3 linked regions of the Pelagibaculum spongiae genome follow. The protein of the gene in region 3 interacts with the protein of the main gene of each other region in a pairwise test. Links are inferred from orthologs where the notes say so. Each region holds a gene or a part of one and is shown on either strand. Other genes may lie near its edges.

The links.
Region 1: the proteins of aceE (region 3) and groL interact in binary tests that used the Escherichia coli proteins (3 or more experiments, as listed by UniProt). The link is inferred for Pelagibaculum spongiae from one-to-one orthologs.
Region 2: the proteins of aceE (region 3) and nth interact in binary tests that used the Escherichia coli proteins (3 or more experiments, as listed by UniProt). The link is inferred for Pelagibaculum spongiae from one-to-one orthologs.

The regions. Positions count from the first base shown.
Region 1 is NZ_QDDL01000008.1:16,975-26,859, reverse strand. What follows is about bases 3,133-6,096. They hold groL (chaperonin GroEL), read right to left. Parts: upstream 5,456-6,096; coding sequence 3,809-5,455; downstream 3,133-3,808. Other genes in these bases: cutA (divalent-cation tolerance protein CutA), read left to right, coding at 6,069-6,096; DC094_RS16335 (co-chaperone GroES), read right to left, coding at 5,526-5,816; msrA (peptide-methionine (S)-S-oxide reductase MsrA), read right to left, coding at 3,133-3,640. In the rest of the region: nrdD (anaerobic ribonucleoside-triphosphate reductase), read left to right, coding at 1-86; nrdG (anaerobic ribonucleoside-triphosphate reductase-activating protein), read left to right, coding at 107-646; DC094_RS16360 (carboxymuconolactone decarboxylase family protein), read left to right, coding at 637-1,188; DC094_RS16355 (putative quinol monooxygenase), read right to left, coding at 1,214-1,531; DC094_RS16350 (Tim44 domain-containing protein), read right to left, coding at 1,787-2,680; more of msrA, read right to left, coding at 3,041-3,132; more of cutA, read left to right, coding at 6,097-6,392; protein-disulfide reductase DsbD, read left to right, coding at 6,389-8,188; aroQ (type II 3-dehydroquinate dehydratase), read left to right, coding at 8,347-8,793; accB (acetyl-CoA carboxylase biotin carboxyl carrier protein), read left to right, coding at 8,805-9,248; accC (acetyl-CoA carboxylase biotin carboxylase subunit), read left to right, coding at 9,270-9,885.
Region 2 is NZ_QDDL01000013.1:50,199-59,873, reverse strand. What follows is about bases 2,224-4,977. They hold nth (endonuclease III), read right to left. Parts: upstream 4,040-4,977; coding sequence 3,407-4,039; downstream 2,224-3,406. Other genes in these bases: rsxG (electron transport complex subunit RsxG), read right to left, coding at 4,737-4,977; DC094_RS19965 (electron transport complex subunit E), read right to left, coding at 4,043-4,744; DC094_RS19975 (fatty acid desaturase), read right to left, coding at 2,224-3,052. In the rest of the region: DC094_RS19985 (bifunctional metallophosphatase/5'-nucleotidase), read right to left, coding at 1-1,005; gloA (lactoylglutathione lyase), read right to left, coding at 1,387-1,794; more of DC094_RS19975, read right to left, coding at 1,925-2,223; more of rsxG, read right to left, coding at 4,978-5,408; electron transport complex subunit RsxD, read right to left, coding at 5,431-6,450; electron transport complex subunit RsxC, read right to left, coding at 6,454-9,330; electron transport complex subunit RsxB, read right to left, coding at 9,327-9,675. UniProt on the Escherichia coli protein: DNA repair enzyme that has both DNA N-glycosylase activity and AP-lyase activity. The DNA N-glycosylase activity releases various damaged pyrimidines from DNA by cleaving the N-glycosidic bond, leaving an AP (apurinic/apyrimidinic) site.
Region 3 is NZ_QDDL01000001.1:615,442-625,549, forward strand. What follows is about bases 3,951-7,137. They hold aceE (pyruvate dehydrogenase (acetyl-transferring), homodimeric type), read right to left. Parts: upstream 6,836-7,137; coding sequence 4,151-6,835; downstream 3,951-4,150. Other genes in these bases: aceF (dihydrolipoyllysine-residue acetyltransferase), read right to left, coding at 3,951-4,116; DC094_RS02730 (histidine phosphatase family protein), read right to left, coding at 6,996-7,137. Outside these bases: DC094_RS02705 (reprolysin-like metallopeptidase), read left to right, coding at 1-585; DC094_RS02710 (hypothetical protein), read left to right, coding at 585-947; lpdA (dihydrolipoyl dehydrogenase), read right to left, coding at 1,022-2,437; more of aceF, read right to left, coding at 2,449-3,950; more of DC094_RS02730, read right to left, coding at 7,138-7,592; 1,6-anhydro-N-acetylmuramyl-L-alanine amidase AmpD, read right to left, coding at 7,576-8,145; DC094_RS02740 (DUF1631 family protein), read right to left, coding at 8,218-10,108. UniProt on the Escherichia coli protein: Component of the pyruvate dehydrogenase (PDH) complex, that catalyzes the overall conversion of pyruvate to acetyl-CoA and CO(2).

The sequences.
Region 1 (9,885 bases), on a different replicon or contig from region 3:
TCTGCGGCTATTTAGGCAGCCCTGATGCACGCCCTTTTAATTTCGGCAAACAAGAAGAAGTTAAACGTCGCGTTAAGCATATGTAACCTGCTGAGTTGACTACGAAATGAATTATCACAAATATATTTCAGTTGATGTTATTAACGGCCCGGGTACTCGCTGTACATTATTTGTCTCAGGTTGTGAGCACAAATGCCCAGGCTGTTATAACGCAAAAACCTGGCAAGCTGAGTCAGGGCATTTATTTGATCAATCGTTGCAAGATCGAATATTGGCTGATTTATCAGATAATCGAATTAAACGCCGAGGCTTATCGCTAAGTGGTGGCGACCCAATGCATCCCGCTAATCTGGATGCCCTAATTGCACTATGCTCAAAGGTAAAACGACAACTGCCCGACAAGGATATCTGGTGCTGGACCGGTTATGAGTTAAATCAACTCAATAGCAAACAACAGGAATTGTTAGCGCTGGTTGATGTATTAATTGATGGACGCTTTGAGCAAGATTTGGCTAATCCGAAATTACTCTGGCGTGGCAGTAGCAACCAACAGATTCATCAGCTGACACAGCCGATTAGTACTCAGTCAGTTAGTAGCCAGCAAGTGCTATCAAATTTATATTCTGGAGAAAGAAAGTGCGCATAACTCCCGCTGAAATTAAATCGCTTCCCTTCTGGTTACGCTGGTTTTTTAACAAGCAGCAAAAAAAATATGGCCAGATGCTTCAACCCGCTCTAGTTTGGTCTAGAAAACCTTCATTGTTTGTTTTATTTGCCAGCATGTGGGCGCGATTAAGCCATAAGTCTTCTGCACTACCTGCAGATTTACGCGCTTTAATTCAAGTATATGTCGCCAAATTAACTTGGTGCCATTTTTGTGTCGATTTAAACAGCCTGACACTGATTAGCGAATCGGGTGGAGAAGAAAAATTACATGAACTAGATGACTGGCAAAACAGCTCAAAACTGTCTGAAGCTGAAAAAGCTGCGCTGGCCTGGACTAAAGCCATGTCTGGCGAAGGCTGTCAAATTGATGATCAGTTGCACAGCACTTTAAAGCAACATTTTTCTGAGCAACAGATTATGGAATTAACTGCCCTGATCTCTTTTCAAAATATGTCAGCCCGTTTTAATGCTGCATTGGACTTACCGTCTCAGGGTTTATGTGAAATGCCGGTTAAAAAGTAACCGGCATTTTTAGCAAGCATCACTATTAAGCAATTACTTCATGATAAGTCTCAACATGACTAGACGCGACCAATTCAGGCATTACTTGATGGAAGTAATCCTGGATTGATTGCTTATTACAATGAGCTTCAAATGCAGCCAAGTTAACAAATTTCTCAACAAAAGTTACCTTGTGGTCATTATCGCGACTTACATTTAACTCATATCGAATACAGCCTTCTTCACGACGGGTATCAGGAATCAGTGATGCCAGCGCTTCAACCAGCTGATCTGTTTTACCCTGATTGGCGACAAAGGTAGCAACACACACGATCTGTTGACGGTTAATTTTAATATCTGACATAACAATACTCTTGGATTAATGAATGTTGGCATTATCTGCTGCTAAGAATGATAACAGCACCGCTAAAAATATTCTGTTTAGCGTTTTGAATACATTAGATACAGGTCATTCTTTGTTTGCAACCAAGTAATTATAGCGAATCGACCTGCTGAACTTTTACGGTATGTAATCGATAACTAGCATCTGTATCAGTCAGTTACAAAAAAGGCGTAGCCAGAGCTACGCCTTTTTTATATTAATCAAACAGCCAAATAATTAATCGGTTTGAATACCAACAATAATCCAGCTAGCACCTTCAACAGAAATATCTCGCTCAAGATGCCAAGTATCAAAAATACCGTCTTCTGATTTTTCCAGTACGTCTTTACAAACGCCACGGAATAAAATACTGATTTCCGCGGTATCCCCAGTTTGATCGGCACGAACAATTTCAGCGGACAATTGAGTTACTTCAGTTTGCGGTGCCACCATCAGCTTATCTCGCTGCTGTTTTAGCGCAGCAAAAATCTCTGGACTGACATAGGTTTCAATCACATCTAACTCGCCTGAATTCCAGGCATTTTGCACCGTACGGTAATGCTCTAAAGAACCTTCAATGAAAGCGGCTTGATCAAAGCCCTCAGGCATATTAAATGGTACTTGTTCATTTTCAGCTATTGCCGAACTATTTGCCGTTGAAGACTGGGATTGATTGCTTTCAGAATTCTCTGGTGACATTTCAAATGCCTGTCGCTGCTGATTATTTGAATTGCCTTGTCCTGCTTCAGCACCTTGTCCAGCTGCAGCAAATGCGGGCCTGCCTTGGCTGGCTGAACGCGCTTTCAAACCTCGCAAAACTTTAAAGGCAATAAAAGCAATCGCTGCAATCATCAACATATCCATCATTTGCAGACCTTCGAATGCACCACTACCTAACAGTGCTGCAATCAGACCACCCGCTAGCAAACCGCCTAGCAACCCACCCAGCAAACCCTTCTTTGACGATTGATTTGCCGCATTATTAGTAGTGGCTTGCTTTTTTTGAGTGCTATTTTGAAATTGTGAAGTTTTTTGACTCTTGCCAAAGCCTCCACCGCCGCCCAAACGTTTGGCATTAGCCTCGCCTGCCATAGCGAAAATAAAAAAGAAACTAGTAAAAACTATAGTCATTGATTTTAATGAAAATAACCTAAAAGAACTGGAAGCAGTCATATAAAAAAGCCTAGAAATTTTATGGACAATACGGCCTTTTCAAATTCTCTGGCCGACATATTAAGTCAACCATACTAAGCTAGCGTCAAACAGAAGTCATCTTTTGACAACACCAGGAGATCACTCAGTTGAAACATTTCATCAGGTTACTATATGGAATTAATTAACAATTCGAGCATTTAGATTTTCCGACTTAATTTTCTTGATATAACAGCAGCTCTCGGTGGCTGGCGCACTTGAAATTTTCTAGGTTTTAGCATTGATCATTTTCACAAAAAAAGCCGAGATTCTCATCTCGGCTTTTTTTTGGAATTTGGCTTAATGTTCTAACGCTAGCTCGCCCCAAAGTCTTTTTAGTCGATCATCACGGCCACAACCACTGCGGTAATACTTATAGCGCCATGGGTTCTTCTTGGCATAATCCTGATGATAATCTTCTGCTGGATAAAACTTGCTAGCGGGCTTTAATTCGGTATAAATTCTTTCAAAACGCCCGCTCGCTTTTAAATCAACCAGACTTTTTTCTGCTGCTGCTTGTTGCTCTGGGTTGAGATAATAAATACCGCTGCGATATTGAGAGCCAGAGTCACAGAACTGGCGATTTTTTACAGTAGGATCGACATTATGCCAGAACACACTCAATAACTTCTCATAACTCACTTTGGACGGATCATAAGTCACCTTTACCGCCTCAGTATGCCCAGTACGACCAGCAGAGACTTGTTTGTAAGTTGGATTGCTTTGTCTTCCATCGGTATAGCCACTCACCGCCTCAATCACACCCTCAACTTTTTCAAAATCAGATTCGGTACACCAAAAGCAACCACTGGCGAAAATCGCTTCAGCTTTTTCCTGGGCATTAACAGAAAAAGTGCTTATGAGTAATAAAACGGGCAACAAGGAAATCTTTTTCAGCATCTTATAATTCTCAGTGGTTCTATGGAACAATCTTGCTTATAGGTACTTGGGCTTATTTTTTCAAGATTAGTTCATTCAACATTTTTAGTTCTGATAAAAACTAAAAAACCCCGCCTAAGCGGGGTTTTTTATAAAATGGGTCGAGCTAAGAAGAAGTAGAGTTTAGCGCTACATCATTCCGCCCATGCCGCCCATTCCACCCATGCCGCCCATATCAGGCATTGCAGGTGCAGCAGCATCAGCTGGTTCATCAGCAACCATGCACTCAGTAGTGATCATAAGACCCGATACTGAAGCTGCGTGCTGCAGTGCTGAACGCGTTACCTTAGTAGGATCCAAGATACCCATTTCAACCATATCGCCGTATACACCCTTACCAGCGTTATAACCGTAGTTACCTTCGCCGTTAGCGACTTCATTTTGTACTACTGAAGCTTCGTCGCCAGCGTTAGCTGCGATTTGACGCAAAGGAGAAGACATAGAGCGACGCAATAATGCGATACCGGCATTTTGGTCTTCGTTGTCACCGACCAAACCTTCGATTGCTTTTTGCGCACGAACCAGAGCAACACCACCGCCAGGAACAATGCCTTCTTCAACTGCAGCACGAGTTGCATGTAATGCATCTTCAACACGCGCTTTCTTTTCTTTCATTTCAACTTCAGTTGCTGCGCCAACCTTGATCACTGCAACACCGCCAGCCAATTTGGCTACGCGCTCTTGCAACTTCTCACGATCGTAATCAGATGAAGCTTCTTCGATTTGACGACGAATCAGGTCAACACGGCCAGCAATTGCCAAGCCTTCGCCTGCACCATCAACAATCACGGTTTCATCTTTAGAAACCTGAATTTTCTTAGCAGTACCTAAATGCTCAAGTGTCGCTGTCTCTAATGACAGGCCAATTTCTTCAGCAATTACGGTTGCGCCAGTCAAAACTGCAATGTCGTCTAGCATAGCTTTACGACGATCGCCGAAGCCAGGTGCCTTAACCGCGGCAACTTTCATTACACCGCGCATTGAGTTAACGACCAATGTTGCAAGCGCTTCGCCTTCAACATCTTCAGCAACGATTAATAATGGCTTGCCCGCTTTAGCAACGCCTTCCAGCAATGGCAGCATTTCGCGGATGTTGCCGATTTTCTTATCTACTAACAGAATAAAAGGCGCTTCTAGTTCAGCAGTCATGCTTTGCTGATCATTGATGAAGTAAGGAGACAGGTAACCGCGATCAAACTGCATGCCTTCTACTACATCTAACTCGTTGTTTAGGCCTGAACCGTCTTCAACGGTGATAACACCTTCTTTACCCACTTTACCCATCGCTTCAGCGATGATGTTGCCGATTTCTTCATCGGAGTTTGCAGAGATAGTACCTACCTGAGCAATCGCTTTATCATCATTACAAGGCTTAGACATCGCTTGTAATTCTACAACAGCAGCTTTAACAGCTTTATCAATACCGCGCTTTAAGTCCATTGGGTTCATGCCAGCAGCAACGGCTTTCATGCCTTCGCTCAGGATAGATTGAGCTAGAACCGTTGCAGTAGTCGTACCGTCGCCAGCAACATCAGAAGTCTGGGAAGCGACTTCTTTAACCATCATCGCACCCATGTTTTCAAACTTGTCTGCCAGTTCGATTTCTTTGGCTACTGAAACACCATCTTTAGTTACGGTAGGTGCGCCGAAAGATTTTTCTAAAATAACGTTACGGCCTTTTGGCCCCAGCGTTGTTTTAACTGCGTCAGCCAGAATATTTACACCCGCAACCATACGGCTACGAGCGTTATCACCAAATTTGACTTCTTTAGCCATGATAAAAATCCTTTAAAAAATTTTGTTCAAAACGGGAATGAAATAAATACGAAGCGATTAGCTTTTCAGCTTAGCCTTCAACGATGGCCAAAATGTCGCTTTCGCTCATTACCAGCAACTCTTCGCCATCAACCTTAACGGTTGAACTGCCGTAGCCACCGAACAAAACCTTGTCGCCTTCTTTAACAGCCAGCGCACGCACATCGCCATTATCCAAAATACGACCAGCGCCAACTGCTACGATCTCGCCCTGGTTAGGTTTTTCAGTCGCGGAACCTGGCAGTAAAATTCCACCAGCAGAAGTTGCTTCTTCTTCGCTGCGACGAATTACTACGCGATCATGCAACGGACGAATTTTCATTTCTATCTCCTGGTTCTATATATTCAGTAACTGCTTGTTAAGTAATTAGTTAACTTGACAATGCAGGTTTATATCAAATTTGGCCATTGTCTATCAGCCAGATACACCACGATGTTGGGGGTATGTAAAACCATTTCAATAGTTGAACAAAAAAAAATATCGGTGATAACGATTCTCAATTGCAACCATATCTGCAAATTAAAAGTGGTATAGTCGATAGGTCACTAGCCCGCTTGTAGACAGGAGTTCGCAATGACTGTTAAAGATCCGATGATTGCTTTTTGCAGCTGCCCCGACATTGAAATTGCTCGAAGGGTTTCCGATCAAATGGTAAGAGAAAAGTTGGCCGCTTGCGTCAGTTTATTTCCGGGAATCGAATCGATTTATCAGTGGCAAGATGAAATCGAGCATGCCCAAGAAGTCATGCTGATGATTAAAACCACCAAAGCCAATTGGAAATCATTAGAAAAACTGATTCTCGACAAACACCCATATGAACTACCTGAACTTATTGCAGTCGATATTAGCAACGGAATTCCCGATTATCTCAGCTGGATAGAAAAGCATACACAATGATTGTTCGCCTACTGCTCCTAATTATTAGCCTTGGCTGGCTGCCTGCAGCCCAAGCCAATTTTTTTTCTGACGAACCTGAAATTTTGCCTCAGGAGCAGGTATTTATTCCTGATCTGCTGCGAATATCGCAAAATCAGGTTAAAGCCAGTTTTACCATTTTGCCTGGCTACTATTTATACGATTTTCGCTTTAAGGCAACGGTATCAGAAGGTAGCCAGATTCAACCGGGCAAACTGATTCTGCCTCCAGGTAAACCGAAAAAGGATGATTTCTTTGGTGAGTTCAATGCTTACTTGCAAGAAGTCGACATCATCATTCCATTTAGTGGTGCCGAAAATAAGCCGATCAAGTTTACCTTGCATTGGCAAGGCTGCGCTGAAGCAGGCTTTTGTTATCCACCTGCTAGCAAAACCTTCGAACTGGATAAATTTGTAGGAGTTGCCAGTGAGATTGCTCTAGCAAACACAAACTATTCGCTGGATCAATTATCGAATGCCGATGACTTGTTCTTCTCTAGCCAACTGGCTGATTCTAGCTTGAGTTCAACCTTACTGATCTTTTTCCTAATCGGTATTGGCTTAGCATTTACCCCCTGCGTATTTCCAATGATGCCTATTTTGGCTGGCTTGATTGCGGGCGGTAACAAAAAATCCTTTAGCAAAACGCTGGTCATGAGCCTGATGTATGTCCAGGGCATGGCAGTTGCTTATGCAGTAATCGGCCTGGTATTTGGTTTGGCTGGGGCAAATTTACAAAGCGCGTTGCAGCATCCAGTTGTATTGATTGTCTTCAGCGTTATTTTTGTCATTTTAGCTCTGGGGATGTTTGGTTTTTACCAGCTACAAATGCCGGCAGCGATTCAAGCCAAATTGCAGCAAATCGGTGATAACGGCAGTTTGTTGGGTGCCTTTGTGATGGGACTGGCTTCAGCACTCATTGCTAGTCCATGTGTCACACCGGCATTAACTGGTGCGCTGTTGTATATCAGCACGCAAGGTGATGCATCGACCGGCATGGCTGCACTCTATGCAATGGGTATTGGCATGGGGATTCCGCTGATCGTTCTGGCGATCGGTGGCAATAAGTTAATGCCTAAATCCGGTAACTGGATGGACAAGATAAAGGTGATTCTTGGCTTTGGCCTGCTCGGTGTTGCGGTTTGGTTAATCAGCCGATTAATTAGTGACCCGACTGCATTGGTGTTATGGGGTATTTTATTAGTACTACTGGCCAGTCAGTTAGGTTTGGAAAAATCCGACACAGTTAATGGCCGATTCCGCCAAGGCATCGCGATTCTGATTCTGCTTTGGGGCGGCGTTATGGTTACCGGTGGTGCGCTGGGCAATAGAGATCCGCTTGCACCTTTAACTTCTGTACCTCAAACCTACTCAAGTAGCGCTTCTAATCCTGCTAATTCAATTTCAATCACTGCTGATCATGCAAATTTTAAGGATATTCGGGGACTAGATGCACTACTTGCCGAAGTAGGCAACGGCCAGCCAGTAATGCTCGATTTCTATGCCGATTGGTGTGTCAGCTGCAAAGTCATGGAGCGAGATGTATTCCCCGACCCTCAGGTACAACAGGCACTGCAAGGCTACAAGCTGTTGCGTAGCGATGTGACTGCCAACGATGCAATTGATCAAGGGCTAATGTCGAACTTTGGAGTGATCGCGCCGCCAACATTACTGTTTTTTGATGCAAATGGGATGGAACTTCGCCAATTTCGCATAACGGGCGAAAAAGATCGTGAGCAGTTCTTATCTCACCTGAAAAAACTCAACTCAGTTCTTTAGCCCCTCCTTCTACGGCCGCAAAACAACCTTTTGCGGCCCAAAAAGACTGTCCAAACGGTCAGCATATGTTGCGAACGTGCAGCGATCTTCGGTTTTCTGGACAAAAACTAGCCTTTGGTGCAAAATTTGTCGCAATCGGATCATCGGGACGAATATTCATGGCCAAATTGCTGGTGCTTCACGGACCAAACCTAAACATGCTGGGTGTTAGAGAACCTGGTCATTATGGTGCGGACACCTTGGATAGTATTAATCAGGGTTTGATTAACACAGCAAAGCAGGCAGGTCATCAGCTTGAGGCATTTCAAAGCAATGCCGAGCATCTATTGATCGACCGAATCCACCAGTCCCACGGTGAAATCGATTTTATAATTTTTAATCCAGCTGCATTTACCCACACTAGCATTGCGCTGCGGGATGCCCTGCTGGCGGTTTCTATTCCGTTTATCGAAGTGCATCTTTCTAATGTGCATGCTCGGGAAAGTTTCCGCCATAAGTCATGGTTTTCTGATATCGCAATCGGCGTGATCTGTGGGCTGGGTCCCAAAGGCTATCAACTAGCGCTGGCGTCTGCGCTGGAGCGCTTGGCTAAACCGGCAAGTTAAGAGATATATCAATGGACATTCGTAAGATTAAAAAACTGATCGACTTGGTTGAAGATTCTGGCATTGCTGAACTTGAGATTTCTGAGGGTGAAGAATCTGTTCGCATCTCTCGCTACTCTCCAGCACCGACCCATTATGCAGCTGCACCTGTTGCGGCGGCTCCGGTTGCTGCTGTAGCACCTGCTGCTGTTGAAGCAGCTCCAGCGGCTGAAGTCATTGCAGGCCACCAGGTTAAATCCCCAATGGTGGGTACTTTCTATTCTGCGCCATCTCCAGGTGCTAAGCCTTTCGTTACTGAAGGTCAGAAAGTCAAAAAAGGCGACACCTTGTGCATCATCGAAGCGATGAAAATGCTCAACCAGATCGAAGCAGACAAATCTGGCATCGTGATGGCGGTATTGGCTGAAAATGGCCAACCAATCGAGTTCGGCCAGCCACTGGTTACCATTCAATAAATCGCAGGAGGCTCACTACCCATGCTTGAAAAGGTAGTTATCGCCAACCGTGGCGAAATCGCTCTGCGAATTTTGCGAGCTTGCCGGGAACTCGGCATTAAAACTGTTGCAGTTCACTCAGATGTAGATCGTGATTTGCTGCACGTTCGCTTGGCAGACGAAACGGTTTGTATTGGCCCTGCAGATTCTTCTGCCAGCTATTTGCAGATCCCATCGATCATTAGCGCCGCTGAAGTCACTGATTCAGTTGCGATTCACCCTGGCTATGGCTTTTTGGCAGAAAATGCTGACTTTGCTGAACAGGTAGAAAAAAGTGGCTTTACATTTATCGGCCCTAAGCCAGAAACCATCCGCCTAATGGGCGATAAGGTCAGCGCGATTGCGGCGATGAATAAAGCGGGCGTACCTTGCGTACCAGGCTCTGACGGCCCATTGGGTGATGATCCTGAACGCAATATACAAGTTGCCCGTGAGATTGGTTATCCGGTGATGATCAAGGCTTCTGGTGGCGGCGGTGGTCGTGGCATGCGAGTAGTTCATAGTGAAGCGGCATTATTAAACGCCATTTCCTTGACCAAAAGCGAAGCCTTATCTTTCTTCAGTAACGACATGGTTTACATGGAAAAATTCCTTGAAA
Region 2 (9,675 bases), on a different replicon or contig from region 3:
CTCAACTTCACCATATTGGTTGAATTTGATTTTTACCTTGCCAATTGCTTGAGCATATTCACCAGCTTGTACAATACATGCGCCATTAACCATTTGCGCATATTGGCCAGTATCACCTTTACCTAAGTCAGTGAAATCACCCAGTAATGTGTGAGAGTGGCCACCAACAATTACGTCTACACCAGTGGTGCCTTTAGCTACTGCGATATCACGTGACATGCCAATGTGAGTCAGTAGGATAATGTTATGAACGCCGTCAGCTTTTAGTTGATCAATTAGCTTTTGAGTAGTTTCTATTTCACTTTGGAAAGTTACACCAGCAGTTTTGTCAACGATTCCTGGCATATCTTCAAGAACAAGACCAATAACGGCGATAATTTTTTCGCCTGCATCTGCGCTTTTTGCAGTATCAATCTTGCGTTTGACAACGCCATCAAATGCAAATAACTGGTATGGCTTTAGCTTGTTTGTATCAGCAGTTGCAAGTTTAGTATCTCCGGATACATCGATATTTGCTGCAACAACAGGGAATTCAACAGCACTAATAAAGTCCAGAAGTTTCTGGTTGCCGCCGTCAGCTTCATTTTCAGTTAAATCGAATTCGTGATTGCCTAAAGCCATCGCATCTAATTGCATGCGAGACAGTAAATCAGCGTTTGCCGCACCATCAAATTGCTTGAAGTATGCAGACCCCTGCCAAGCATCGCCACCATGTAAAAATAGCATCGGGGTTTGCGCAGCAGCACTTTGCGCACGAGCTTCATTTGCCGCTTGCATAATGCGAGGGTAGCCGCCGAAATTAGTGTATATAGCTGTACTTTCAGAGCCAGGCTTAAAGCTGGATCTCACTGGGTCAAAGCTAGAGTGGGTATCATTTACATGAGCAATGTCTAGCTCAAAGGCATCTTGAACGATAACTTTTTCGTTCTTGTTGTCATTGTTGCTATTACAACCAGCAACCATTAATGATGCTGCAATCAGTGTTAGTGGAAATAACTTCTTCATCTAAAATTTCTCCCCCAGAGAAAATGAAAATTGCATGGCTCACATGCATGGTTTGGCAGTCTACGATGATCTTGTTTCAATTAATTGACCGACAGCATATTTTATTCTGCAGCCATTACTTGACAATTCCAAAGCAAGACGTGACGAACTACCATACAAAAGATTTTTGGGAGGAAAGTTATGTTTTTTTTGTGTTGTTGAGTTGTTATTAGTTTGATGTCTTTTGCAAACAATGACTTATATTAACTCACATTTATTTTGTTGATGTTACTTTATAACAAACGTATCGAACGGCTGAATTGTGATGTATGTCATGCTTTTGTCGCTTATATCAATTGACGCAGGGCACGAAATACCCTGCATCATAAAAAAGACAGAAAACTAGCCTTCTAAGCCTTTTCCCGCACTTTTTGCAGTGATTAATTCAATCTTGTAACCATCGGGGTCTTCAACAAAAGCAATTTCGGTTGAGCCGCCTTTAACAGGTCCGGGTTGGCGAACAATTTTTGCCCCTGACGTGGCAATTTTGTCGCAAGCGCTATAAACGCTTTCCACTTCTATTGCTAAGTGACCAAATGCGGTTCCATGGTCATAACTGTCAGTTCCCCAGTTATAGGTGAGTTCTAAAACCGTATTTTCAGATTCATTGCCATAGCCCAGAAAAGCCAGAGTATATTGATATTCCTTGTTTTCTGAAGTCCGTAATAATTTCATGCCTAAGACATCGGTATAAAACGCTATAGATTTTTCAAGGTTGGCGACTCTGAGCATAGTATGTAGTAGGCGCATAAATTTTTCCTTCATTCATGGGTTTTGGCTGGTATTAAATCATACAAGAGCATCTGAATATGACGTATTAAAAAGGCCGCGTTAAAGCGACCTTTTTAATACTGTTATTAATAATATGGACTTTAGATGGTTAAGTTAATTGGCCAAATCGGGCTAATTTCCAACGTGCCTGTTGTTCTTCAAAAGCTGCTTTTAATTCATTAGCTTTTTGTTTTAGATCGGTTGCTTGCCACTGCTCTTTATACTGCTGTTTTAAATCTTCAAGCTGATCCATTTTGCCTTCTAGCCACTGTTGGCGAAATTGACTCCATTCACGCAGAGACTCCATCACTGCTTGGTATTGAGCCTCCAGCTTTTCTCTAGCCTGTTGGCCTTTTAATCGTTTGCTGGCATTTAAATACTGAGTTTCGATTTTAGCTCGTAGTATTTTAAATTCACTGGTGCGTTTTAGATTTGAAGTTAAGCCGATTTTCGAACAGCTCCAAATCATCCATTTGGTTGGATCGAACTGCCACCAGTGAATGCCGTTGCGGTAGTCGAATTGAAAAATATGGTGAAAGTTATGATAGCCCTCGCCATAAGTCAGTAGCGCCAAAAAATCGTTATCTTTGGCGGTGTTCTTATCGGTATAAGGCTGACGGCCCCAAATATGAGCCAGTGAATTGATAAAGAAAGTAAAGTGCTGATTTAGAACCACTCGCAGCAAACCTGCCAGTAGTAACATGCCCCAGATATCGCCATTCAGCCAGCCAAGAAACATCGGCAATGCGATGTTAATTACGGCTAACAGCGGCAAATAGAGCTTGTGTTGCCAGATTACGATAGGGTCTCGCTTCAAATCCTGTAATTTGGAAAAGTCCGAAGTGAGCGGATCATAATCACGCAACATCCAACCGATATGGGAATACCAGAAACCACGGGTTGCGGCGTAGGGATCTTTTGCCGGATCATCGACGAAAGCATGGTGTCTTCTGTGTCCACCAGCCCAGTGCAGAATACTGTTTTGAACCGCTGCGCCACCCCAAATTGCCAGCCATAAACGAAGCAACCAATGGGCTTCAAAGGCCTTGTGTGACCACAGTCGATGGTAGCCAGCAGTAATCCCGGTACCGGTAAACAGCATGAACAAGCCCATGGTTGTCCATTCCACGGCATCAAAGCCATAGCTGAAGCCATACCAAGGAATCAGTGTCACAGTTGCCAGAGTTGTAATAATAAAGAACAGGGTTGTTAGCCATATACGGCGAGGCTTTTCCATGGAGTGTCTCTTTGTTATGTAATGCAGCAATTACAGTGTAACCGGATCGATAACGATGAAACAGAGTAAAAGCGATATTGAGTGACCAGTCGGTTTAAGTCGAGTTGTAGGCTTGATAAGTCTAAGGCGCAATCAGGCACTTTTGGAACATATCGCTAGAAGTCTGATTTCGCTGTGTGCCCCACAAGGAAGTGGGAAATGCCGAAAAATGTATGGAACATTTTCGGCCTCATCAAATCTACGCTGAGTGCTTAAAACGGCTCAAGTATTACTTGATAAATTTAGATAAATCAGACGTTAGAACGGCTTGTAAACAATAAGCTGCAAAGGACATAGTGGTGTTGAGCTTTAAACCTATTCAGTTTTTTCTTTGAACTCACACAGATCTTCAATAATACAACTTCCACAACGAGGCTTTCTGGCGATGCAGGTATAGCGCCCATGCAAAATCATCCAGTGGTGTGCATCGAGCAAGAACTCTTTGGGTAAAAACTTCATCAGGTTCTTTTCAACTTCCAGAACGTTTTTACCGGGTGCGACTTTAGTTCGATTGGAAAAACGGAAAATATGCGTGTCGACGGCCATAGCGATTTGGCGAAACGCAGTATTTAATACAACATTGGCAGTTTTGCGCCCAACACCGGGTAATGCTTCTAAATCTTCTCGGTTATCCGGCACTTGGCTGTTGTGATTTTCAATCAGTTGCTGGCACAGCTTGATGACATTTGCCGACTTGGTGTTATATAAACCAATGGTTTTGGTGTATTCCTTTAAGCCATCCAAGCCCAGTGCAAAAATTGCTTCGGGTGTATTGGCGATTGGATAAAGCTTTCGAGTGGCTTTGTTAACGCCCGCATCAGTTGCCTGTGCAGAAAGTACCACGGCAACTAATAGTTCGAAGGTGGAGTTATATTCCAGCTCGGTTTGTGGGTTTGGGTTTTCAGCACGTAACCGCTGAAATATTTCAGTTCTTTTTTGTTTATTCATAACCTACTTAACTTCGACTACTTGCGGCTCGGTATTGAATAGTTCGGCTCTAGCTTGTTTTTGCTTACGCTTCTGATCCAGCCAGTTCTTTCCAGCAATTAAAAAGCCTAAACCGAGGAAGGCACCTGGCGGTAAAATGGCGAATAAAAAGCCTGGATAGTCAGCACCAAAAACGCTCATTTTCCAATCAGCAGCAAATTCGCCCAGTAATAAATCCATGCCATCAAATAGGGTGCCTGCGCCTAATATTTCGCGAATTGCACCCAGCAATACCAATACCAGAGCAAAGCCCAAGCCTTGCATTAAGCCATCGATAAACGACGGTAGTAGCTTGTTTTTTGAAGCAAAGCCTTCGGCGCGCGCCAAAATAGTACAGTTGGTGACAATCAATGGAATGAAGATACCGAGGTTTAAATACAGCTCATAGGTAAAAGCATTCATTAACAGTTCGATGGCCGTTACAAAGGCTGCAATCACTAGTACGAATATTGGCACTCTGATTTCATCAGGAACAAAATTACGGATTAATGAAACAGTAGTGTTAGACATCACCAAGACAAAGATAGTCGCCAGCCCCATGCCCAAACCATTGACTACGCTGCCGGACACCGCCAATAAAGGACACAGGCCAAGAATTTGCACCAGAGCCGGGTTATTGCTCCACAAGCCTTTTTCGCTGATTTGCGCTAACGATGGACTAGCCATGGTTATTGTCCTCGCTGGTTAATCCATTTGATGCCGTTTTTTTCTGATTGTTTTCTAATGCAGGTTGAGCAAAAAATGCTTTTTGGTTGGCTTGGAAATATTCCAAGCTGCGGCGAACAGCACCGACAACTGCTCTTGGAGTAATCGTCGCACCGGTAAATTGATCAAACTGGCCGCCATCTTTTTTTACCCGCCAGCCTGAAGGTGTTGGGTTGCTCAGACTTAAACCATCAAAGCTAAGCATCCAATCATTTTTCCGTAACTCAATTTTATCGCCTAACCCCGGCGTTTCCTTATGGCTGACTACTCGGGCACCGGCTAAGCTGCCATCGGTATAAACACCAACTGATAATTGTATCGGGCCGCCGTAACCATCGGGTGCGCTTGGGGTAAATATAGCGGCGACCGGTTTGCCAGAGTTCAGCAATGGAAATACAGTAATTTCACCACCAAGGCTTTGAACGTTCAATGTGAATGCTTCAGAAACCGGATCGTTGTTATAAAGGTTCGCTGGAATCAATGCTTGAATGTTTAACTCAATAATTCGGCGCTTTTGCGCCGCAATAGGTTCAATGGTTGCTTTATTAACCACCGCTAAAACAGCGGTAGTAATTAATGCGAACACCGCCAGAATTAAGGCGTTTCGAGAGATAGAAATAATCATATTTTCTCTTGTTCCTTTCTGGTTAGTGGCCGTAGGCACGAGTTCGGGTTAAATGATCAATTGCTGGTGCTGCCATATTCATTAGCAAGACTGCAAAAGCGACAGCGTCTGGATATTGACCAAAGCTACGAATCAACCAAATCAGCAAGCCAACTCCTGCACCAAAAATCAAACGACCTTTTGGTGTGGTGGATGCAGAAACTGGGTCGGTGGCAATAAAGAAGGCACCGAGCATGGTGCCGCCGCTAAACAAATGCATTAACGGTGAGGCAAATTGGTCAGGGCTGAATGCATAAAACAAAGTTGCCGGAACCAATAAACCGAGCAACACCGCTAACGGAATTCGCCATTCGATCACCCTGCGGCTCAACATATAAATGCCGCCAAGCAACAATGCCAGGTTAATTAATTCCCAGCCACTGCCGCCAACCCAGCCAAAAATAGGTTGCGTGATAATTTCACTAGTGGTTTGGCCGTTAATTAAACCGGTGCGCAAACTATCTAATGGTGTTGCCATGGTGAATGCATCAATCGGCTGGCCATTAAAACTACTGCTAAAAGTAATCTGCGCTGCTTGCAGTAAGTTAGGTTGTAACTCACCAACGCCAATCGGCGCTAACCAGCTGGTCATTTGTACCGGAAATGAAATCAGCAGCAAGACATACCCGGCCATTGCCGGATTAAAAGGGTTATTTCCCAGTCCACCATATAACTGTTTGGCGATGGCAATAGCGAATACAACACCCACCACCGTCAGCCACCAAGGTGCAGTCGGCGGAATGGCGATAGCCAGCAATAATGCGGTGAGTAGGGCGCTACCATCTTTTAAGAAAAATCTAACTGGGCGCTGGCGCTGGCGAAGCATTATGCCTTCAACTAACAAAGCGGTGCCCATGGCAATCGCTAAATTGAACAGCACACCGAAACCAAATTGCCACAGCATAATCGCAATGGCAGGTACCGCCGCTAGCATCACTTGGCGCATGATCCAGCCAGTGTCTCTTCTGCCATGGGTATGAGGTGAAGATCTAAAGGCAAACATCTATCAAGACTCCATGGCCGTAGTTTCGGCCTCTAACTTTTTATTGGCTGCTAGCGCCTTGTTTTCTGCTTCAATAGCAAGTTTGCGTAATTCAGCTGCATTATCGGCATTTTCCGCCTCAGCTTCATCGGCTAGTTTGGCTGCCTTTTTCGCTTTGGTTCGGGCAATTGCCGCTGCTACTTTGAATGCTTTGATATCCACAGCAGGTTTATCTGCTACAACCGGTGATGGTTGAGCGGCATTTAAAGCTTGGTCTGCTTGATCTGATTTTTGCTGCGCATCAATAGCTAATTTACGTAATTCAGCTGCGTTATCGGCATTTTCTGCCTCAGCTTCATCGGCTAGTTTGGTTGTTTTTTTCGCTTTAGTACGAGCAATCGCGGCTGCAATTTTCAACGGTTTAAGGTCTACCGCAGCTTTATCTGTGGCTGCTGGTACTGCTTGAGCCGCATTTAAAGCTTTATCTGATTGATCCGATTTTTGCTGTGCATCAATAGCTAATTTACGTAATTCAGATGCGTTATCGGCATTTTCTGCCTCAGCTTCATCGGCTAGTTTGGTTGCTTTTTTCGCTTTAGTACGGGCAATTGCTGCTGCAATTTTCAGTTGTTTTAGATCTGCGCCAGCGGCTACTGGGGCCGCTGGTGATTTAGGTTGTAACTGAAGCTGTGATTTTTCGGCATCTTCAAAAGCCTTGGTTGCGACATCGGCTTTGTTTTGCATTAAATCAGCTGCTTTTTTTAATGCTGGGGCGTTTCCAGCATTAGTTGCTTGTGCATCATCAGCCATTTTTGCCGCTTTTTTTGCTTTGGTACGAGCAATAGCTGCGGCAGATTTCAGCAGTTTAAGGTCAACTTCAGGTGAATCCTGAGGCTGTAATTTTTCGGCTGCTTCATATTCTTTAATCGCTTTATCTGCTTTTTGCTGGGCATCTAAAGCGAAGCGGCCCAGCTGCTGGGCATCGTCACGTGCTTCGCTCTCGGCTTCTTCGGCAGCCTTAACTGCTTTTTTAGCTTTGGTGCGAGCGATCGATGCGGCAGTTTTTAATGCTTTTAGATCAGGTGCATTATCTTTTTCAGTTTGCTGAATTGCTGAAGCTAATTGCTGTTCTTTAGCGGCCACGGCAGATTGTGCGGTGGCGACTGCCGCTTCGGCGTCGGTTAACGCTTGGCCAGCGTCTTTGGCTTTATCTAATTCGCGCTGAACTTTCTTCAATTTGGTTCGAGCAATGGCCAGCTCGGTTTTCAACTTGCCCGGACTCACACCCGCATTGGCAGCTGCGGCTTTCTTTGCTTTAGTTCGGGCTAAAGCGGCGGCCACTGGGTCAAGTGACGCAGAGTCGAGAGGCGCGGATTCTATAGAACTGGTATCGCCAGAAGCTGCTGCTTCTTCTGCGGCTGTTTTGGCAGCTAACTGAGCTTTGCGTTTTTCAGCCATCAGACGATGTTTTTCAGCTTTTTGCTGTTTTTCCAATTCAATTCGTGCTTCACGTTGGTCGTGACGCATTTTTGCGTGTTCAGCTTTGTCTTTTTCTACCTGCAATACTCGAATTTCATTTTTCGAGTAGCGGTAATATTGCACTAGCGGAATGTTGCTTGGGCAAACCCAAGCGCAAGCACCACATTCAATGCAATCAAATAGATTATGTGCTTGAGATTTTTCAAAAGATTTACTTTGAGCAAACCAGAAAAGCTGTTGCGGCAGCAAATTGGCCGGGCAAACTTCGGCACATTGACCGCAACGAATGCAAGGCATTGCGGATTCTTGTGACGGCATTTCTTGTTCGGTAGCAGCAATAATACAGTTGCTGGTTTGGGTCAGCGGGGTATCGGTGTCTTTGACGGCAAAACCCATCATCGGCCCGCCCATTACCAGTCGAGATACCTTTTGGTAATCTGCTTTGGCTCGTGTTAGCAGCCAATCAGTTGGAGTACCCAAAAGTGTAATGTAGTTACCCGGCGATTTAATGGCTTCGCCGGTCACAGTGATATAACGGCGCGTTAATGGCTTGCCTATAACGATAGCGTCATAAACTGCAGCGGCGGTGGCAACGTTTTGTACCACAACACCTAATTCAGCCGGTAATTTGCCGCTAGGCACTTCTTTACCAGTGAGGATTTTAATCAGCTGCTTTTCACCGCCACTGGGGTACAAGGTCGGAATAGTCACTTGGGCAAAGGCCGAATTATTTAATTGGGCCAATGCGGTTTGAATCGCAGTAATTGCTAGTGGTTTATTATCTTCAACTGCCAATAAAACCGTTTCCGCACCGGATAAATGCTGCATGATTTCAATGCCACGCAACATATCTAGCGTGCGCTCGCGCATTAAAAGGTCATCAGAGGTTATATAGGGCTCACATTCAGCACCGTTAATAATTAAGGTGCTAATTGGGTGTTGCGGTAATCCTTTCAGTTTGACTGAAGTGGGAAAACCAGCGCCGCCCATACCGGCAATGCCGCTTTGACGAATTCGATCTAATAAAACATTTCGATCTTGATTGGCATAATCATCAATCGGTTGCAGCGCAAGTTGTTGGTCCGATCCATCAGGGATTAAAACAAAGCACTTGCCGCGAATGCCAGCCGGAGTTGGCATTGGATGATCTTCAATGGCTTGAATCTGACCAGAAGTCGGCGCAATCACCGGCAAACTGATTGGCCCAGATGCCTCTGCAATCACTTGTCCACCAATCACCTTGTCGCCAATGGCAACGAGGGGCTTGGCTGGGTTACCTATTTGCGGCTTGAGCGGCAACAATAAGCGGTCTGGCATACCAGCAATTTCACTGGCTTTGCCATTCGATAAATGCTTTTGCTGCGCAGGGTGTATGCCACCGTGAAACTTGTGAAGTTTAATTGGACTCAACTGCTGGCTCATATTTGCTTCACCGGGATCATGCCGGGTTTTTGGAAGGTCTGTTCCGGCAATGGCCACTGCCATGGCTGCTTGATTTCAACGATGTCAATACAGTCAACCGGACAAGGCTCGATACATAAATCACAACCGGTACATTCTGATTCGATCACCGTATGCATTTGCTGTGCTGCACCAACAATCGCATCGACCGGACAGGCCTTGATGCATTTGGTGCAGCCAATACATTCATCTTCTCGAATGAATGCCACGGTTTTTTTGGCCGGTTGACCGTCGCCAGCATCGGCAGCCAAAGGTAGCACTTCACGATCGAGTAGATCGGCTAATGCCGCAATGGTCGCTTCTCCG
Region 3 (10,108 bases):
CTTTCTGGAAAATCAACGAGTGTTCAATACACTTTAAATATTCTCCCAGGAAATAATTACAACGTGTCTGGCACAGCAATTACTGCTGACCGTAACTTCTCCGGCACTTTAACGGTTCCTGTAGAAGTCAGCGGTGGCCAGAAAACTTCTGCGCTGTTCAACCTGAAAGTACAAGTAACTGCCCCAGTCATTCCACCTGTTATTCCGCTGGTTATTACAGGCCAATCTGACTTAACTGTTGAGTCGGGTAAAACATTAACGCTTTCTGTTGAAGACTTACAACTTTCTGGAAAATCAACGAGTGTTCAATACACTTTGAATATTCTCCCAGGAAATAACTACAGCGTGGTAAGTAATACGATTACTGCTTCTAGTAGCTTTAGCGGTTTCTTAACCGTTCCAGTTGAAGTTAGTGGTGGCGAACAAACGTCTAGTCGTTTCGATTTACAAGTTTCTGTAACCAAACCGGCTCCTGTTGATCCAGAACCAACCGATCCGGGTGATGACGACAAACAAAGCGGCGGCGGTAGCTTGCCATTATGGGCACTAGCCTTACTGCTATTGCCTGCATTCAGGAGAAAATAGTGAAGCAACTACTAACCGTAGTTGTGGTATCTCTTTTACTTTGTGCCTGCACTTTGCAGGCACAAAGTAATAGCCCTGCCACTGAAAGCCAACCCAAACAGCTATTGGAAACTTCAGCTAAGCAATTAGCCAAAGCCAGCGCTGAAAAAGGTGACACCCGATTATTGTATTTGCCGATCCGAGGTAATCCAATTCCGGGAATCGCTGTAGAACAAAAACAGGCTGCAATCAATAAATGTGGCAGCCAACCCATCAAAGGCTTTAAAGATAATTTTACTGCTGATGAAAAAAAAGATTTATTGAAAAAAATGGCTTTCGCTAAACAATATAATCTAGTGATGATTGATTTTTGTTTTAATTAATTTATTGCCAGCAATAAAAAGCCCGGATGATTTAAAACCATCCGGGCTTTTTATTTAACTTTAATTTATTCCAATTACTTTTTACGTTTTGGAATAAACAAGTCAGTTACTGTACCTTCAAACACTTCTGTCGCCATCATAAAGGTTTCAGTCAGTGTTGGGTGGGGCTGAATTGTCAAAGAGATATCTTCAGCAGTACAACCCATTTCAATCGCTAATGATGCCTGACCGATCAAGTCGCCTGCGTGGCTACCTGTGATGCCGCAACCGATTAAACGGTGGGTATCTTTATCAAACAACACCTTGGTAAAGCCTTCTTCACGACCCATTGACAGAGCACGACCGCTAGCAGCCCATGGGAATGCACCCTTACCGTAGTTCAAGCCTTGTTCTTTAGCCTGAATCTCACTGACACCTACCCATGCAACTTCTGGATCGGTATAAGCAACAGAAGGAATTACCGACGCTTCGAAATAGTTCTTCTCACCGGAGATAACTTCTGCTGCCAAGCGCCCTTCTGGAACCGCTTTATGCGCCAACATTGGGTTGCTGGTGATATCACCAATCGCGTAAATGTGCGGCACATTAGTGCGCTGCTGGCGATCAGATGCGATGAAACCACGATCATCAACTTCAACACCGGCTTTTTCAGCACCAATCAGCTTGCCATTTGGAAGACGACCCACTGACTGCAAGATTTTGTCATAACGCTGGGGTTCAGCAGGTGCTTTTTTGCCTTCGAAAGTAACCCAAAGGCCATCTTCTTTAGCTTCACAAGCAACGACTTTGGTTTCCAGCATGATGTCGTATTGCTTTTTAATTCGCTTCATCAGCGGCTGAACAAGGTCTTTATCACAACCAGGGAAAATCTGGTTCTGCAATTCAACAACACTGATATTAGAGCCCAACGCATTGTAAACCTGCGCCATCTCTAAACCGATAATACCACCACCGATTACCAGCATTTTCTCAGGAACATCTTTCAGTTCTAGAGCGCCAGTAGAGTTAATGATTCGGTCATCCTTAGGCAGGAATGGCAAATCAATCGGGCGTGAACCCGCAGCAATGATGGCATTTTCAAAGGTGATTTCAGTCTCGCCTTCTGGGCCTTTTACCAGCAAAGTATTAGAGCCAGTAAACTCGCCAACACCTTGAACCAGATTAACCTTGCGCTGCTTTGACATCGCTTTCAGGCCGCTGGTTAACTTGGTGATAACTGAATCTTTCCAAGCACGAACCTTATCAATATCGATTGTCGGCTCACCGAAGCTGATACCGTGCTCTGATACCTGCGCAGCTTCATCTTTAACCTTGGCAACATGTAACAATGCCTTGGAAGGGATACAACCAACATTCAGGCAAACACCACCAATTTCAGAAAACTTTTCTACCAAAGTAACTTGCAGACCTAAGTCAGCAGCACGGAAAGCAGCAGAATAACCGCCTGGGCCAGAACCCAGAACAACGGTATGAGTAGTAATTTTTTCCATTAACCGATCCTTTACAGCAGCAGGTTACGCAGATCGTTCAACGCAGCACTCAAGGTGACGATAAATCGTGCAGCCTGTGCTCCGTCAACCACGCGGTGATCATAAGACAACGCCAATGGCAACATTAAGCGTGGCTCGAATTCCTTACCGTTCCAGACAGGCTTCATCTGACTACGGGAAATGCCGAGGATACCGACATCTGGCCAGTTAACAATTGGGGTAAATGAGGTACCACCAATGCCGCCGAGGCTAGAAATAGTAAAGCAACCACCAGACATATCTGAAGGCTTTAACAGCCCTTTACGTGCCTTGACCGAGATTTCACCCAACTCTTCAGCCAGCTCAATCAGGCTTTTTTGGTCAACATCACGAATCACTGGAACCACCAAACCATTTGGCGTATCGACTGCAACACCAATGTGGTAGTACTGCTTGAGTACTAGGTTTTCGCCAGTTTCATCTAAGGATGCATTAAATTCAGGCTCAGCCTGCAACGCATGAACCGCAGCCTTCATCATAAACACTAATGGTGTCAGACGAATGCCCTGCTCTTTCAACTTGGCACCTTTGGCCTTGCGGAAAGCTTCCATCTCAGTGATATCAGCTTCATCAAACTGAGTCACATGAGGAATGGTTACCCAGTTACGATGCAAGAAATTAGCAGTTAATCTTTTGATTTTGTTCAGCGGACGTACTTCAACATCGCCAAACTTGCTGAAATCCATTTTCGGGAAGTCAGCAACTTGCAAACCATTGCCGGCAACCGGCGCACCACTTGTTGCAACCGGAGTTTGTCCCGATTGAACTTGTGTCATGGTTTGTTTAACAAATGCTTCAACATCTTCAGATTTAATACGACCTGAACGACCAGAGCCTTTAACTTGAGTCAGGTTGACACCCAAACGATTCGCCAAACGACGTACCGCAGGTGATGCATAGATATTGCTTGAAACCTGATATAAGGCATTCACTGGCTGAACATTGGCCGGCGCAACCGCTGCTGCTGGACTGGCTGCTTGTGCTACAGGTGCTTTTTCAGCAGGTGCAACTGGTGCAGGCGCTGATTCAGCAACCGGCGCTGGAGCTGATGCTGCGCCAACTGGCTCTAGCATTAACACCAAATCGCCTAGTGAAACTTTATCACCAACAACGACTTTAATTTCAGTCACTTTACCCGCAGCAGGTGCAGGAATTTCCATCGAAGCTTTGTCACTTTCTAGAGTAATGATCGCTTGCTCAGCTTCAATCACATCTCCAACCGCAACATGTACTTCAATAACGTCAACCTGACCGTCTGAACCGATATCTGGAACAGTAACTGGCTCAGGTGCGCCAGAAGCAACAACAGCTGCTGCAACGGGCGCCGCCGCAGGAGCGGGTGCTGCTTCAGCTGGTTTGGCAGCTTCAACTGGTGCGGCAACTTCTGCCGGTGCCGCTTCAACAGCTGCAGAAGCGACTTCCAATTTGATCAGCAAATCACCTTCGCTAACCTTATCGCCAATCTTCAGACAAATTTCTTTTATTACACCGGCTTCAGGAGAAGGCAGTTCCATGGAAGCTTTGTCGCTTTCCAAGGTCACTAATGCATCTTCAACTGCAACGCTATCGCCAACCGCGACGTGTAATTCAATAAGTTCGGAGCTATCAGCACCGATATCTGGAATCCTGATTTCAACCATGACCAGAAAAATCTCCTTTAGCGGAAGCCGCGGACTATACAGTCCACGGAGCCGGCTTGCTGTTGTCGATGCCGTAGCGTTTGATTGCTTCTGCGGCTACTGAAGCTTCGATACGACCTTGATCGGCCAGCGTCTTCAGAGTTGCCAAAACAACGTAACGACGATCTACTTCGAAGAATTCGCGCAATTCAGCACGGGTGTCACTGCGACCGAAGCCATCAGTACCCAATACGGTGAATTTACGCTCGCCACCTTGCGGATCGGTCGGCAAGAATGGACGAATCTGCTCAGGGTAACCACGCATATAGTCAGTCGCAGCAATCACAGGGCCGTCAGCATCTTTCAACAGCTCGGTGATGTAGGCTAACTTAACAGGTGCTTCAGGATTCAGCAGATTTTCACGTTCAACCAGATCGGCTTCACGCTTCAATTCGTTAAAGCTGGTAATACTCCAAACATCGGATTGAATACCGAAGTCTTCAGCCAACATTTCAGCTGCCGCTTCAACTTCACGCAAGATCGTACCGCCACCCATCAACTGGACTTTAATACCCTTATCGCCAACAGACTTCAGCTTGTAGCCACCCTTGAGGATGCCTGCTTCTGTGCCTGCTTCTAGGGCAGGTTGTGTGTAGTTTTCATTCATTGCGGTGATGTAGTAGAAGACGTTCTCTTGCTGGTTCATCATCCGATCGATACCGTCTTGAACGATCACTGCCATTTCATGTGCATAGCAAGGATCGTAAGCAACACAGTTAGGAATCAAACCAGCCTGAATCATGCCGTGACCATCTTGGTGTTGCAGGCCTTCACCCGCTAGGGTAGTACGACCAGCCGTGGCACCAATCAGGAAGCCACGTGCGTTCATGTCACCAGCTGCCCAAGCCAGATCACCAATACGCTGGAATCCGAACATTGAGTAGTAGATGTAGAACGGCAGCATGGAAACGCCGTTAGTGCTGTAGGAAGTTGCAGCAGACAACCAGCTGGAGAATGCGCCAGCTTCGTTGATGCCTTCTTCTAAAATCTGACCTTGTTTATCTTCCTTGTAGAACATCACCTGATCGGCATCTACTGGACGATATAACTGGCCTACCGATGAGTAGATACCCAGTTGACGGAACAGACCTTCCATACCAAAGGTACGGGCTTCATCTGGCACAATCGGCACCAGACGATCTTTAAGGTTCTTATCTTTAGTCAGAATGTTCAGCATGCGAACAAATGCCATAGTCGTTGACATTTCGCGCTCGCCAGAGCCCTTAGTTAATGGGGCAAAAGCTTCTAATGCTGGCGCAGGCAACTTTTCTGCCGCCTGATTGCGGTGTGGTAAGTAACCACCCAATTCTTGACGACGCTCCTGCAAATATTTCATTTCAGGGCTGTCATCAGCTGGACGGTAATAAGGAACACCTTCCAGTTGTGCATCAGTAATCGGGATATCAAAACGATCGCGGAACTGACGAATATGTTCCTCGTTCATTTTCTTAGTTTGATGCGCCTTATTCAGTGCTTCACCCGCATCACCCATGCCGTAACCTTTGATGGTTTTAGCAAGGATTACGGTAGGCTGACCTTTATGGGCAACCGCTTCAGCATAAGCTGCATAAACCTTATGAGGATCGTGACCACCACGGTTCAGGCGCCATACGTCGTCGTCACTCATGCCGGCAACCATTTCTTTCAGCTCTGGAGACTTGCCGAAGAAATGCTCACGAACATAGGCACCGTCATGGGCTTTATAAGTCTGGTAATCACCGTCTAGAACTTCTTCCATCCGCTTGAGCAACAAACCTTCGTTGTCGCGTGCCAGCAGTGGATCCCAGTGGCGACCCCAAATCACTTTAACCGCATTCCAGCCAGCACCACGGAAGTTGCCTTCCAGCTCCTGGATGATCTTGCCGTTACCACGAACAGGGCCGTCAAGACGTTGCAGGTTACAGTTGATTACAAAGATCAGGTTATCTAGCTTCTCACGGCCTGCCAGTGCGATAGCGCCCTGTGATTCAGGCTCATCCATTTCACCGTCACCGCAGAAACACCAAACTTTACGAGAACCCGCTTTAATCAGACCACGGTCTTCCATGTACTTCAGGAAACGTGCCTGATAGATCGCCTGGATTGGACCCAGACCCATGGAAACGGTGGAGAACTGCCAGTAATCAGGCATCAGTCGAGGATGCGGATAAGAAGAAAGACCTTTCTTACCATTGGCTTCCTGACGGAATAACTCCAAATCATCTTCGCCCAAGCGGCCTTCTAGGAAGGAGCGAGCGTAAATGCCAGGTGCACAGTGACCTTGGATATAAACCAGGTCAGCACCATCTTTGGCCTCAGGGCCTTTCCAGAAATGGTTGAAACCTATGTCATATAAAGTCGCCGAAGAAGCAAAGCTGGATAAGTGCCCACCAAGTTCTGTGGTTTTCTGATTGGCACGAATAACCATAGCCATGGCATTCCAACGAATCAGAGAACGTATCCGGCGCTCCATCGAAGCATCACCCGGTAAAGGAGTTTGCTTGTTGGTTGGGATCGTATTGATGTAAGCGGTGGTCGCTTTGTAAGGTAAATAAGCGCCGCTTCGACGGGCTTTATCGATCAATTCTTCTAGAAGATAATGGGCGCGTTCTGGTCCATCTTTCTCAAGAACTGATTGTAGGGACTCAATCCATTCGCGGGTTTCTTCTGGATCAAGATCAAATTTATCTAGTTCAGCCATAGGCTCCTCGGTCCTGATTTTATTTACTGTTGGCTTGTGGCCAAACTCTGCTACCGGCTCCAGGTCAACCCTAGTCTAGTCGACCAGAGCAGATAGAGATTTCGTGGTGCGAAATCAGCCTTGGAAATCAGAATCGAATACAGGTAGCAGCTGCTAGTTATTAACGGGATGCATGAAATGCCAACCGTGAAAACGGTTTTTCTCCCTTGTCCTGAATCAATATACGGCTCAGACTTGCGAAGGGTACTTCGATCCGATAAATGGCATGTAACGGCATCTGGAGCACATTCGCTAGCAAAATACGAATCAACGCTCCGTGACCCACTAACAAAATGTGTTGTCCATTGTAGTTATTCAGCAAATTTGCCCATACATTCAAAATACGTTGATTAAATTCAACTATCCCTTCCGATTGATCTGGGGCATACCTCAAAGGGTCTAACCAATACTCAGCTAAACGTTTTTCACCGATTTCTTCTGGTGACTTTCCATCCCAAACCCCAAAGCTAATTTCTTTTAATTCCGGGATAATTTGGTATGACAAATTGGCTTTGTCAGCTAATTTTTCAGCAAATTGACTACAACGAATTAATGGAGAACAAACAATATGCTGCCAGGGAGGATTTTCAAGATACTGATCAACGGTTGACCACATTTGCTGCCAACCAACTTTACTTAGTGGATCATCAATTGCACCGCGCAATTTACGGCCACCTTCAGGTAGCCCGTGGCGCAACAGATCAATCGTGGTCAACATCCTCAGACTCCAGCATTCGCATATATCTTTCCCAATCAAAGAATTGACCGGGATCGGTTTTGCGAACGGGAGCAATATCACTGTGACCAACAATGCGCTCAGGGTTTATCGCCGGATAGTGATCCAGCAAACACTTTGTTACTCGTGAAAGCGAACGATATTGAGCATCGGTATAGGTTTCAGTTTCAGTTCCTTCCAACTCAATACCGATTGAAAAATCATTGCAGCGCTGACGACCATTAAATTCACTTTTACCTGCATGCCAAGCCATCAGATGAAACGGTACATATTGTTCAACCGAACCATCTCGACTAATCACCAGATGGCTAGAGACTTCCAAACCACGTAATTGCTCAAAATACTCATGAGCATCACAATCTAACTGACCCATAAACAAGTCATGAATTTCTCTGCCACCGAACTGCCCTGGCGGCAAGCTGATGCAATGAATTACTAATAAAGAAATATCATTTGGATCTGGACGCTCACTGAAATGAGCGCTGGCAAATTGACATGCCAAAGAGAGCAATCCTGTCTCGTTTGAAATTTCCATTAAAAAAGGCTGTTCAGTAAAAACAGCCTTTAGTATAACGAGCTCAGTTAATAAAAATAACCTAACAAACAATTAACCTATTTTTTCACCCACTTCCCGCAAATTAACAATCACCGCTTCTAGCGCACGGTCAAACATTGCCGCGTCATCTAATAACCTTAACTGCTGAGCCTGTAGCGCTTGAGCTAGCTCATCACGATTGTTGTCTCGCACTTTCATACCATTACGATCGACAAAAATATAACGGCCACTACTACCAATAACTGCCGCTAATTTACAACGAAGTTTATTATCTTGATCTTGCCATTCAAACCATTGGCCACGGCAAAAGCTATCCACCATCGATAACCAAGAACTCATATCCGGCTCAACCGGCGCATTACTCACAGCTTGTTCGGCACCTTGCGCTGATGACGTAGCAATAAATTGCTCCATTGGTGCTGGTTCAGTTAACAACGCCTGGGAAGACTGATCTTCAACCTGCTCATCCAAATCAGCCTGCGGTATTACATCTGCAGCCAAACCAGTAGTTTCGTCGGCTGGTTGGTAAAGCGCTTCATTTGCAGAGCATGCTTGCTGAGGAATTTGCAATGGCTGTTGAATTTGTTTTAACAACCGACGCACTTCTGGCTCATCTAAGCCATTGCGCATAAAACCTTGTTTTAACGCTTCCGCCAGTCGCCCTAGTTCACCTGCATTAATTGGCAAGCCTTTACCAAGCCCAGATAAAAGCGCTGCTTCTTGACAATTTTTATCCCAAATACCGCCCGGATCATCGCCATGCTTTAACCAATCAATTTTTAAAACCTGCTGCCAGTGATGTAATAACTTGGCTACTGGCTCAGCCAAAGCACCACTTAATAATGGCTTTAATATCTTGTCATTTTTTTCAACAGCTTGCTGATTTCGAGCCTTACCTTCTTCCGCTTCGCGGATTCTTTTTTCTAACAGCTCAGTCCGGCGCTGGTCATTTTGCAAATAATCAGTTAACTCAAGCTCTGCCAATTCGAAAACACCGGCATCTTGCTGATAGCGCTGTAAAATATTATCTACCTGCTTGGTCATAAAAGACAATAAACGCTTACCACGCTCATCGTCATGCCACCCCACACCAGCGTGCGCCATGGTGTTAATTAACTTTTTCGAAACATGTCCGTGCTGACTGAAAAAACCCGGATCAGCGATCACTGCTTTAACCACCGGAATTTGTAAACGACTCACTTGGGATTTAATTGGATCGGGTAGCAAACTGTCAGAAAGAATAAATTCAAACATCATGCTAATCAGATCAATCGCATCTGATTCAAATCGTCCAATATTTGCTGAAGGCATATTATTGGCGATCTGATTTTGAATCACTTCTTTTAATTGGCTTGGTTGAACTGCAATCATTTGCTGGCTAGTTTGCAATCCAGTCAGCTCATTAAGCAACATATCGCGTGGAATAATCTGCGCCTGTTGCGGCGGCATTGGCTCATTAACACCTTGGCCTTGCCGATAGCTCGCCATCAACTGCTGAACCGCAGGCATGATGTTGTGTTGCCCTTGCTGCATAACAGGTTGCATATTTTGCTGCGGTGGCATTTCACCACCAATAATGGCTTGTTCTGCAAGTTCGGGTAACGGCTGGCCAGCAGAATTAACTGTATTCTGAACTGAAGCTTGAACTGCAGCATTACGCCTCTGCCAAGCTTCTTTGCGCATGCTATCAATCGTCAAATCTGGCAATACACCTGCTTGCTCTAACCACTGGTTAAGCCAGTGATAAAATTCTGGCAATTGCAGCATCACATGCTTTTCAAACAACTTGTAAAGAACAATTCGAGCTTTAATTGGCAGTTCAAGTATTCGACTGGATTCAAAAAAAGCTTCGGCAATCACTTTGGGAGATAGCGAACGACAATCATCAGGGGAACAACTACATAACCAGGCAGTACGTTGGTCAAGCACCGTCATTGAATTG